Regions from separate parts of the Paenibacillus sp. Soil724D2 genome, predicted to be linked through region 1. Evidence: predicted binding sites of a transcription regulator. Region 1 holds the regulator's gene; each other region holds the start of a gene.

Region 1 (4,203 bases):
GTTGCGGTTTCGATTGCAGAAATCGGATGAGCAGCAGGAACGCGCGGCCGCTTGGAGTCAAACTATCGATGGGCTCTTTCCCAAAATCGTGCAAATCAAAGAGGATTGGGATCGGCTTAGTGAAGCGCTCTATGAGCTGTTATCTTCTAGGAGCGATCCTTCGCAATCGGAAAACTCACAATACGTACTGCGGATGAAGCCCGAAACGCTTCCACCCGAATGGCGAGAGCTTTTGATCATGGAAGACAATATTTATTTGAATGCGAATGATTTACTGCGCACGCTTGATAAATTGTTAAATGAAGTGAAGGACATGCAGGAAGTTTTTGGAGTCCAAGGTTTAGTCACTGATTTGAATGGCACGGTAAAGGAGCTATACAACCATCGAGATGCCCTGCACTTTTTTATGAAAATGGCTGATGAGGGTTATGTGTATTGGATGGAAGCGGGTACCTATGCCAAATCGAAGTCACTGCAGCTCGTATCGGTGCCTACGGATGTAAGTGGTTTGCTGCAGCAGCATTTCTTTGAGACCAAAGACAGTATTATCCTGACCTCCGCGACGTTGTCTGTTAATAAATCTTTTCAATATTCAGCGGATCAATTAGGGTTAGTTATCCCTGAGGATGAAGAATCGGGCAAGCTGAAAACTGTTCAATTGCCATCTCCTTTTAATTATAGAGAACAAGCTCTCGTCGTCATTCCGCGGAACTTCCCAACAATCAAAGGTGCCGGTGATCCTATTTTTATCAACGCACTTATTGAGTCGCTCAGTGATGTTGCGCGAATTACCAAAGGACGAATGTTGATTTTGTGCACTTCGAATCGTATGCTTAAGCAAATTTATGCCGGCATGAAGGATCTCTTGAAGCCACATGGAATTACCGTGCTCGGGCAGGGGGTCGACAGCGGTAATCGGAGTAAACTGACCCGGATGTTCCAAGATAACAAAATGTGTGTCCTTCTGGGCACCAGCTCGTTCTGGGAGGGTGTCGATATTCCAGGAGATGCGTTAAGTTGTCTTGCTATTATAAGATTGCCGTTTCAACCGCCAAATCACCCTCTTGTTGAGGCTAAGTGTGAAAATATTAAGAAGCGCAACGAGAATCCATTTATGAAATTTTCTGTGCCGCAGGCTGTCATTCGATTTAAGCAGGGCTTTGGCCGACTTGTTAGACGTGCATCCGATAAAGGCATCGTTATCATCTATGATACTCGTGTCATTGATACGTATTATGGCAAGCACTTCCTTTATTCATTGCCTGGTCCGAAGATTGAGCATATGACGACCGAGCAAATGTTACCTAGGATTGAAGAGTGGATGGGGGAGGCATAGCGTTGAAAACACAAAAAATATCGGAAGCCGTCGTTCGGAGGCTGCCCATTTATTTACGCTTTCTGAATGAACTTGCAATGAAAAATGTCTCGACGGTATCTTCGCAGGATTTGGGTCAAAAGCTCGATCTGAATCCGGCACAGATTCGCAAGGATTTGGCTTATTTCGGGGAATTTGGCAAAAAGGGAATCGGCTACGACATTGCTTACTTGATTGAGAAGATTAGACAGATCCTGAAGCTGGATCGACATATTCAAGTTGCTCTTGTTGGAGCGGGTAACCTAGGCCGCGCTTTATGCAATTATAATACTTACTTACGGAATGATATGAAGATTGTCGCCGTTTTTGATGCAATGCCAAGCAAGGCAGGGGAGTCGATTAACAATTTAGTTGTTCAACCGATGCATGAGATGAAGAAGGTTCTATCTGAATTAGGCGTTCGTATCGGCATCATTACCGTTCCTGCGAACGAAGCTCAAAATGTAGCCAATCAATTCGTAGACTGCGGGATCGAAGCGATATTGAATTTTGCTCCGGTCATTATTAAAGTTCCTCCTGAGGTGCGTGTACATCATGCGGATTTTACAACAGAATTGCAAAGTTTAGCTTATTATTTGGATTAGAAAGCCACATCCAGCTTTCAAGCTTTCGTGACAGTAGATGGGCTATAGGTTTAAGATGTTCAATTGCGAATAGGGATTAAAGAACAATTGTGGATTCATATAAAAAAAGGAGCTAAGCACATACAAGCCGCTTAGCTCCTTTTTCATTCGAATTTTTAAACAATTGGATCTGTCCCACACATCTATAATGTTACTCTTGAGACAGCCTATTTATTTTTAGAATATGAGTCTGAACAGCACGAAGTAAATCGAGAATGCGAGCGCGATGCTGATTGGAATCGTAATAATCCAAGTGATTAACATGCGGCCAACCGTGCCCCATTGAACTTCATGGAAGCGCATGACACTGCCTGTCCCGATAATCGCGGAGGAAATAACATGCGTCGTTGATAATGGTTTACCCAAGTGTGTAGAGAATTGAATAACGAGTGATGACGTTAAGTCCGATGCAAAGCCATTAATCGGCTCGATTTTAACAATCTTACCAGAAACGGTTTTAATAATTCGCCATCCACCGATGGATGTTCCAAGTCCCATTGCTAAAGCGGCAGCAATTTTCACCCACAGCGGCACTTCCAAATCTGTTTGAACACCAGCTGCGACTAAACCAAACACGATAATGCCCATTGCTTTTTGTGCGTCGTTTCCACCGTGGGAGTATGAGAGTAATCCCGCAGATAAAATTTGCAAGGTACGGAACACGCGATTTAGCTTTGATCTTGATGTATTCCCCGACCATATTACAATGTACTTGATTAAGATCATAATTAGGTAACCAAGGGCGAAAGCGATAATAGGCGATAAAAGCAAAATGATAATAATTTGGGTAAAACCACCCCAATTCACCGCATGAACCCCAGCACCAGCAATGACAGCTCCAGCTAGAGAACCAAGGAGTGTATGAGAAGAAGATGAGGGAATGGACAGATACCATGTCAACAAGTTCCAGATAATAGCTGCAAGTAAGGCAGCGATGACGATTTCAACCCCGTTTTCAATTTTGGCAGGATTGGCTATGCTTCCTCCAACGGTTTTGGCAACCTTAGAGGAAACCATGGCTCCGACAAAGTTGAGTGTGGCAGCCATAATGATGGCAACACGCGGGCTCAAGGCACGCGTGGAAATGGAAGTTGCAATAGCATTAGCTGTATCGTGAAATCCATTAATGAAATCAAAAAGTAAGGCAAGCACAACGATGACGATTAAATAAGTTAACATGATTTCCTCCTAAGAGTTTTCCATTTGGAAAACTATCTTCGTACACATAAGACACGATTGTGCCTTATGAATAGCGAAGTACAACGCTATCAAGGATATTGGCTACATCTTCACAAGCATCTGTTGTTTCTTCCAAACGCTCATAAATTTCTTTTAATTTAAAATCTTCGTAGAGGTCTTTACGTGTGATGAAAATTTGGCGAATTCCTTCGCGCATCAAACGGTCTCCGTCATTCTCGAGGGAATTAATAGCAACCGTATGCTCAGGAATTTGCATGTATTTTTTCTTCGCTAGAAGCTTGAACGCATCCAGCATATGCTGGCAAGAGTCTACAATGACAGCCGAAAACTCTTTCATATAAGAATCTGTATGGGATACAGAAAGATAGTCGAAACGAGCAATTGTAGCTTCAATACCATCTGTTACGTCATCCACTTTGGAGGCTAGAACCATAATATCTTCACGATCAATCGGAGTAATAAATACTTTGTTTAAACCTTTGAAAATTTCGTGAGTAATGGAATCGCCTGCATGCTCTAAATCGTTGATGGCTTTTACATACTCAATCGGCGGTTTATCACCCATCATAGCTGTGCGAAATAGTTGAGCAGTTTGCAATGCGTTCTCTGCAGCACGGATGAGAAGTTGTAAGAAATCAACTTCATTCTTTTTCGTGAATAACGTTGTCATATAATCCTCCTATATTTTACTATATGTACTAAGTTTTGATCGAATATATAAGATAAACAGACCAAATGGTTGAAAAAACTCACAAAGTTAAAAGTATCATAACAATTGCTTCGAAAGCAACGAAAATTCCGTGACATTTAACAATTTCTTAACATCTCTTAGCTTCCTTGATTTTACAAGCCCGAAGATGTAAAGTTTAAAAAGCAATGTCATTAATAGAATGAGCATAGAGAGGGTTTTTTAGTATGAAAAAAACATTAATTATGAACGGTATTTTTATCTCAAATAATGAAGCGAAATCGTCCATCAAAGGCTGTATGGTTATAGAGGGCAGC
Region 2 (4,203 bases), on a different contig from region 1:
GCAATCCCTCCGATGAGCAGTGCAAGGAAAGCCACGATGATGTGTGCAACGACCAGCTTCCCGTCTTTGAGATCGAATTTATTTTCAAACATGCAGACTCCCCCCTTCTATGCTTTTTCCCGTCATTTCACGATAATGGTCGTTTTCATATATTCATGCGCTCCGCCGCAATATTCGTTGCACAAGATAAGGTACTCACCTGGTTTCGTAAACGTATGCGATACTTGGCTGATTTCGTCTGGAACAATCATCATATTTACGTTCGTTCCTGGAATTTCGAAGCCGTGAACGACATCCTGGCTCGTTACTACAAATTTGATCGTTGCACCAACAGGAACTTCCATTTTGTCTGGGGCATATCCGAATGTAAAAGCGGTCATCACCGCTTCGTATTCTTTTTCTCCAGTCTTATACAATCCTAGTTTGTCAAAAGGTGCTGTCTCTGTTACTTTCGCAGGATCAATCCGATGATGATGCTCACTTGGCGGTTTTACCCCCATGGCAAACGCAGAAACACCCAAAACGCCAAGAAACACGAACAGCATGCTGATCCCAATTGCTAGCCAAATTTTCTCCAGTTTATGAATATGCATGGCTTAAACCACCCTTTTCTAATCGTGAAATGAACTACTGTCTGTACAGAAATAATAGAAATACAGCGACCCAGGTTATGACCAGAAAAGCTCCGAGCAGCATGACCGAGGCAAATGTGCCTTTCAATGCTGGCTCTTGTTCCGCCTTTGTTCTCATTTGTTCGGGCTGCTCATTACTTAACTTTCTAATACTCATTTCAGACCCACCTCCATCTTAAAATCCAGCTATCCTCATTCTAGGAGCATTCTTCAGAGGCCACTATGATATATGTCACATTCTGTATGTGAAAAATCCTAAGTGGTCAAAAATGGCACAATTCCTTACATCCCCGGCTTCACGGTGTGTTGGAAAGCTTCATAATCTTCCATGGTCTTGATGCTCGAAATGAATTTCAGATCGACACCATTCTTCTGCAAATATTCATCCCCTAACTCACTCCAGAAAATATGTTCCAGTAAAGCTGAAATCCGAGTTTCACCTTTACCCAGCAGAGGAAGAATCTTAGTCTTGCATTCTCGATCATAAATCCCATGCAGGGGAACTAATTTACCCGATACAAGAGGAACTACAGCCTCAATGCCTTCCCGCTTTCTGTTCCACAAAAGTTCGGCCGCTTTGTACGAAATAAAAGGCATATCACAACCAACAACCCAGACCGATGAATGCTTAGCTAGCGACAATCCCGCATGCATGCCCCCAAGCGGTCCATAGCCGGTGTGAAAATCGGTAATGATCCGTACCGAACGATCCAGAATAGGCAGATACGACTTGGGATCGTTGGTTACAACAATGATTTCATCACACAATATCTTCATTCGATCCACTTGGCGAACAATGAGAGGCTGTCCACCAAATGGAAGTAATGCTTTCAGTTCTCCATTCATTCGACGGTTTGCTCCACCAGCCAAAATGACACCTGTAAGCATCACTATCACACTCCCTCTATCCCGTTTTGTTTTGAGAAAAAAACACCTACTCTTCTTCAGCGAACTGAGTCAAAGAGTAGGTTCTTTTGGCATGTATGAACGTCCTTTGAAAATTACCCGCTCCATTGTGCACATTTATTTATATTTTGGCTTCAAATGGAGTCTATCGATCATTTTATCAAACCATTTGTGAAGATACGGAAGGATCAGATGGTCAACGCCGAACTTGCCTGCGTTAGCACCTGCGGCGATGATAAAGAATCCAAGAAGTACTAACCATGGGTTGCTGCTAACCGTTCCAGCGAACATATACATAAAGTTCATTAATAATCCAAACAATATGGCTGTAGTAGTCAGTGCGCCAAGTATCAGACCCAAACCAACTAACAATTCCCCCCAAGGAACTAACGTATTGAAGACGCCCACATTGGGGAGGGCAAAGCTTTTCAAGAAAGCCACGTAATTCGCGTAAACCATATCCGTAGTTCCCGATTCAAGGACTGGTTTCGCAATTGCGCCTTTCAAATAACCCGCTGCGTCAAATGGCTTTGCCCCGGTGATTTTATGCCATCCCGCTGTCATCCACTGCCAACCCACATACAAACGAATAATCGCCAACATCATCGCCGCGTAACGATTTCCCCTTAACCATTTCATCATTTGAACCATCTCCTTTTTTTCTTTTCTGTCTTCATTATATTTCGAAAAAACTTTCCGGTATGTGAGATAAATCACACCAACTAAAAGTTGACAAAAATGATAAGATTCCACATCTTAATAGGTATGGAGATATTATTTCAAAGGACTTATGGCGGCTTTATGAGGGGAGCAGCGATTTATGGCACGCAAACGTTATAGCAATACTGATCCAGCTGCGCAGGTGAAAACATGGAAGGAAATTCGCCGATGGCAGCAAGAACGGAAAGGGAAAGTCAAGGATCTCACCTTACGCATCGGCCAAGCGGAGCATAAGCAGCAAGAGCTCCTGTTGCATAACCGCAGCGAAACAACAATCACCTGGATTGGACACTCGACTTTCCTGCTGCAGATAGCTGGTTTGACGATCGTTACAGATCCGGTATGGGCGAACCGAATGGGCTTTGCCCGCAGGCTCGAGGCCCCAGGGCTTGCACTCGATGAAATACCGCCGGTTGATATCGTCTTGCTGTCTCATTCGCACTATGATCACCTGCACGTCGGATCATTGAGCAAGCTGAAAGGCTCGCCTGTTGCCCTAGTGCCTGAAGGACTTGGCATGAAGATAAGGCGGCTTGGGCTGAGTACAGTCCACGAGCTGCCTTGGTGGGGGAAGACGACGGTCGGGCCGCTGGAGTTTCATTTCGTTCCAGCGCAGCATTGGACTCGGCGTACGCTGACGGATACGAACAAGTCGCTTTGGGGAGGCTGGGTGATCAATCGCTCACCAGAGTTATTAGTGGATGGCGCGGAGAAGAACGATGCGATTTATTTTGCCGGAGACAGCGGATATTTCCAAGGCTTCCGCGATATCGGCGCGAGATTTCCGGGTATTCACTATGCTCTCATGCCGATCGGCGCATACGAGCCGGAGTGGTTTATGGGTATGCAGCACGTTTCGCCGGAGGAGGCGGTTCAGGCATTCCTCGATGTAGGGGCCGAGACGTTCATCCCGATGCATTATGGCGCTTTTCGGCTAGCCGATGATACGCCGCAGGAAGCACTCGACCGGTTGTTGGCCGATTGGCGGAGAAGGGAGCTCGATTCAAGCCGTCTTAAACTGCTGAAACACGGGGAAACACTGGTGGACTAGGGATAAGCGACTTCGTCGTCCTTCTGGGACGAGCGTGTTTGTCAAGGTAGCTGCGAAGCAAAAGTATAAAACTTATACTTTCTTATCTACTGACAAAGTAAAAGCTGCCATTAAGCCAATGGCAGCTTTTTGCTTTATGATCTGAAAAGATCAACGGAAACCGGTAATTCCATACATATCACCTTTAACCATAGTATCCATTTTTTTCTCCATAGTTATGCATGGAAACAATGCAAACAGCCTCGCCCTTTGATAAAAGGCGAAGCCAATAGAATTACATTTAAAAGGCTTACTTCGGATAATTAACGGTTGGATTCACACAAGTTGGAAGCGGTTGTCTACCCAGACCTGCTAATAAATTATCCACAGCTAAATGGGCCATGCGATTTCTCGTTTCGTAAGTTGCACTACCTACATGCGGGGTTATTAAGATATTCGAAAGGCTGAGTAACGGATGGTCTCCCGCAATGGGTTCTGGATCAGTCACATCCAATGCGGCATATGCAATTTGTTTGCTTTTCAATGCTTCGTAAAGGGCCTCGGTATTCACGATAGGCCCGCGTGCCGCATTGATAAAATAAGCTGAGGGCTTCATCTGCGCAAACTCCTCCGCTCCAAACATTCCCCGGCTTTTATTCGATAAAGGAACGAGAGTTATGATAAAGTCGGACTCTTGCAGCAAGTCTCTAAAGTCGACATATCTCGCTTCAAGCAACTGATCATCCATACGCCTTGTACGGTTATAGTAAATAATGTTCAGTCCGCACGCCCTAGCTCTCCTAGCTACAGCGCAGCCGATATCTCCCATGCCTACGATACCGAGAGTTTTCCCAAATAAATCTACACCGAATGGAATGTTGTTATTAGTTGCCCAATGGCCTGATTTGACGAAAT
Region 3 (4,203 bases), on a different contig from region 1:
TCGCTGGCAGCACCCCGAGATGGGAATGGTGCCACCGAACGAATTTATTCAGATCGTAGAGGAAAATGGTCAAATTGTCGAAATAGGAGAATGGGTGCTGCGGAGTGTTTGTGAGCAGAATAAGGCCTGGCAATTGGCAGGCTATCCTCCCTTGAAATGTGCTATCAATCTGTCGCCTCGACAGTTCAAAAATAAGAATTTGATTGAAACGGTCAAACAGATATTGAAGGAAACGGAGCAAGATCCGAGTTATCTATGCTTTGAAATTACGGAAAGCATCAGCATACACCAAATTGAGTCGGTACTGACTGTTCTGCATGATTTTAAAGAGATCGGGTTGGAGTTAGCTATTGATGATTTTGGCAAGGGACATTCCGCTTTAAGTTATTTGAAAAAGTATCCCATTGATATATTGAAAATTGATAAATGCTTCGTTCAGGGTATTGAAATGGATCGAGGGAACGCCTCGATTGCCAAGGCTGTGATTGATATGGCCCACGGTTTGGGGCTCCGAGTGATTGCCGAGGGCGTGGAAACGGAAGATCAACTGGCTTTTCTCAAGGACCTCCATTGTGATTCTATCCAAGGATATTGGTTAAGCCGACCGCTGCCTCCCGAAGGGATTGAAGTCTTCTTCTGTGATGAGCTTATTTTTGGATAGATAGCATTAAACCACCTTACAACGGGTAGAGATGACTCCAAAATTTGATTTTTAGAGTCGTTAAGCCATGTTACGAAGGGGTATGGGTATAGTGGTTACCAATGTTGTATTTCCTACAACAATTCACACGCCTAAGGGCTATTTTGCAACTTGAAGTTGCAGTTTGTACAACATTTCGAGCCCATTTGTTACGAAATTGCCAGTTTAGGACTAAATTGTTGTACATGATGCAACAATGAATGCAGAGAGGCGAGATTTAGGCAGCAATTGTTGCACTTTTTACAACATCACTCACTCAACAGAGAAATTGACTAAGCGTAAAAGCCTTCCTACATGCTACAGCAGTGCATGTAGGAAGGCTATTTTCATCCAAGAACAGAGGCCGATTTATCTCACTTTAAAGATTTCAATTTGTTTCTTTAAACTTGCGGATTGATCTCTCAATACATCGGAGGATGCAGCGATTTCCTCCATCACGGCCGTCTGTTCCTGTGTTGAAGCGAATACGCCCTTTGCGCCCAAAGAGATTTTGGAGGCAATGTCGGTGACATCTCGAGCTTCATTTAAGGTGAGCTGTACTTGATCCGCTTGGCTGGAGACCATGGATGCAATATGATCCACGAGTTGATCGACCTGATTTGCTTCACCAACGATACTTTGAAGCGCTGAAGCGGTTGACTCCCCATTCGCGGCTTCTTTATTGACCATTTCGAATTGCTGTGTAATTTTGAAGACGACATTCTTGACCTCAGACTGAATTTGGTCGATAAGCTGATTAATGTCATGAACGGCCTGCGAACTTTGCTCGGCGAGTTTCTTCACTTCACCCGCCACAACGGCAAAGCCTTTGCCATGTTCACCGGCTCTCGCAGCCTCAATGGAAGCATTCAAGGCTAATAAATGGGTTTGGTTGGCGAATTCACCCACAACGCTCGAAATCTCGCTGATTTGCTTCGCATTGCTTTCCAAACGTTGAACAGTATGGATGGATTCTTGATTAGAAGTCGCAAGGCTTTGCATCCCATTAACTAAAGACTGAATCACTCTTGCACTATCCTTAATGGTAATAATCATTTGCGTCGTTAAATGCCGGGCCTCATGGGCTTCTTTATTGATATCATCGGTGTTTCTCATGATTTGTTCGACGGACATGAACATGGCTTCGGAGGATTTCGATTGCTGCTCAGCTCCATGGGATATGTCTTCGATCGTCGTTGTTATCAGTTCCACATGAGCTGCTGCATGTCCAATCGCTGATCTCAATTCATCCACATGCATATCGGTTCCTATGAAGTTGACTGAAATTCCATCAATGATTTCTCTTAAATTTCCAATCATCATCGAGAAAGAAAGGCTGAGTGCTCTTAATTCATCATCCGATTTACTTGGAGTGATAGTAATTTGCAAATTTCCTGCCGAGGCCTCGTTTGCTGCGTCTATAAGCTGCAGTAGAGGTTTAATGAACCATTTTGCCGCAATCCATCCCAGAAATCCTGTCCAGAAAATACCCAAAGAAAGGGTGATCCATATGAACAACCAATCCGGCATGTAATCTTTAAATAAACCTTGCAGGGTAAAAATAAAAAAAGCACTTGTCCCATAGGTTACGGTGGATACTAACGTGATGCCAAGGACCATTTTCTTGACTATACTCCATTTAAATTTCTTCATCTTCGTCAGTCCCCATTCTGCCTTTTCTGTGATGAATTCTTCCAATAAGCACTTGTAAAAAATATAACAGAATCTTGAAAACGTAGATGTGATGTTTCTCACAGCGATAATCGGTAAAGAATTTATACTAGAGATAGAAGCAAACGACGAATGTTGGAGGGATGAATATGGCACCACTTTCAATAACCTGCATGTTGGGAATAGCCTCATCCAACCCAGATGAACTTGATTTTGCCACGGATCGTCTGAAGGAAGAGCATAACCAATTAAGACAGCAGCTTAAGGCTCTCGAGCATAGCGCTAAGGAAGTGAGCCTGTTGGATGATCCTGCTGAGGGAGTTCAGGTCTTGCGTCAACTAAGGCAGCAAACCGCTCATTTTGTGGAGGCATTGGAACACCATGCGGAGTGGGAGGATCAGGAGTTGTTCCCCTTTCTGCTTGATTACTTCAATCGACAATCAGCTCCATCGATAACTCCCTCTTTTTGGGTGCTTGAAAAGGATCACCAGCTGGCGATTTCATTTATCCAGACCTTCCATGAAACCATCATTGATTTAACGCCAATTGTCATCAAAAAACAGCTGATTGAGGCTGCGTCGCATCTCATTCAGGCCTGTTTAATTTTAAATGATCACTTTACGATGGAAGAACAGCTCGTAATTCCTTTGACGGAGAAAGTGCTAACGGACCTTGAATCCTTCTTCTCTTAGTTAATTGGACCATTTCAATGGGAATGCTACATGCGGCAAATCTCTTTCGGGCAGTTTTCGCAGTGGCAAACATCGCGGAGATAGGTTAAATCTTTAATCACGATATGGCCATTTTGAATCTCAAGCGCATCTTCCTTCTTCATATCACTCAACATCCGATTGACACTTTCCCGTGTAGCTCCAATCATATCGGCCATTTCTGTATGATTGATCTTGTAATTGATCAGCGTATGCTCACCGTTTGGAACGCCATACGAATTACTGAGTCTGATAAGTAACGAACAGAGTGCGCCTGGTTTTCCGTACATCATTAAATCACGGAACTTCGTTTCGGTCATGCGGTGCATAAGCCCCATCCATTTCATAAACTCGATGGCCAAATCCCCATGCTGCCATAGTAATACTTCGAGGTCTTTTCGTTGAATGACACCAATCTCACAATCAGCGGTTGCTTCTGCACTATAGCTTTGTACAGAATTCTGAAAGGGATCGATCTGACCGAACAAATCACCCGCCTGATGCAGGGAAATGATAAAGCTCTTACCTGTTTCCGATAGCTTGGTGATGCGCACCCCGCCTTTCATTACATAGTACAATTTATCCGCGATATCGCCTTCCCAGAAAAGATAATCACCTTTCTCCGCATGCTTCACATACATAATGCTTTGTAATTTATGGAAATTCTCTTCAGAAAAAAAGGCTAGAATACCGTTAATAGCCATCTGTACCAACTCCTCAACGTCTCTTTGTTATCTCTATCTTAACGGGTTCAGATGGTTTTGTTTATCGGGAGTTCTGCTGATCTTTGGAGGGGAAACTCCCTATCTGGTGTGAGATAAATCACAAGTTCATCCCTAACTTTCCTGAAGACTTCTGAGGTAATCTGCAGGTTAATTAGCGCAATTTCCTGATAGCGAAATCAGGGTTTTCCCTGACATACAAGATGAGATGAAACGTCTACAATGTTAATTAAAATAAATCGGCTCTGGTGCATAAGGAAATGGAGGTGGCCTATATGGCTCATGGGGATGCAATCATCATAGAAGAGCTGGAGCGTTTGCGAAGCCTAACGTCAAGTGATTTTATCGCACTGGCGCCATTGCATGACAATGCCCAGCGCATACGTTGGAAATATGCTTCAGGCAGTAGAAATGAACGCTA

The links. The regulator Rex, encoded in region 1, represses fermentation and respiration genes when NADH is low (regulators of the CRP and FNR family bind a similar motif). The targets are predictions, from matches to a motif close to TTGTGAAATATTTCACAA.
Region 2: the regulator Rex is predicted to act here: its motif matches at 2,240-2,257, upstream of ASG85_RS18985 (DoxX family membrane protein).
Region 3: the regulator Rex is predicted to act here: its motif matches at 2,419-2,436, upstream of ASG85_RS19025 (hemerythrin domain-containing protein).

Annotation. Positions count from the first base shown of each region.
Region 1 covers NZ_LMRY01000060.1:212,996-217,198, reverse strand. Annotated here, with positions in the region: gene dinG (ATP-dependent DNA helicase DinG) at 1-1,336, shown strand, start outside; gene ASG85_RS36115 (redox-sensing transcriptional repressor Rex) at 1,339-1,959, shown strand; gene ASG85_RS36110 (inorganic phosphate transporter) at 2,176-3,177, opposite strand; gene ASG85_RS36105 (DUF47 domain-containing protein) at 3,242-3,868, opposite strand; gene ASG85_RS36100 (amidohydrolase) at 4,114-4,203, shown strand, end outside.
Region 2 covers NZ_LMRY01000022.1:63,692-67,894, reverse strand. Annotated here, with positions in the region: gene ASG85_RS19005 (cbb3-type cytochrome c oxidase subunit I) at 1-92, opposite strand, end outside; gene ASG85_RS19000 (cytochrome c oxidase subunit II) at 123-593, opposite strand; gene ASG85_RS18995 (cytochrome c oxidase subunit 2A) at 628-789, opposite strand; gene ASG85_RS18990 (molybdenum cofactor guanylyltransferase) at 915-1,520, opposite strand; gene ASG85_RS18985 (DoxX family membrane protein) at 1,656-2,180, opposite strand; gene ASG85_RS18980 (MBL fold metallo-hydrolase) at 2,359-3,309, shown strand; gene ASG85_RS18975 (2-hydroxyacid dehydrogenase) at 3,599-4,203, opposite strand, start outside.
Region 3 covers NZ_LMRY01000022.1:71,326-75,528, forward strand. Annotated here, with positions in the region: gene ASG85_RS19015 (bifunctional diguanylate cyclase/phosphodiesterase) at 1-661, shown strand, start outside; gene ASG85_RS19020 (methyl-accepting chemotaxis protein) at 1,049-2,332, opposite strand; gene ASG85_RS19025 (hemerythrin domain-containing protein) at 2,500-3,042, shown strand; gene ASG85_RS19030 (Crp/Fnr family transcriptional regulator) at 3,069-3,764, opposite strand; gene ASG85_RS19035 (GAF domain-containing protein) at 4,058-4,203, shown strand, end outside.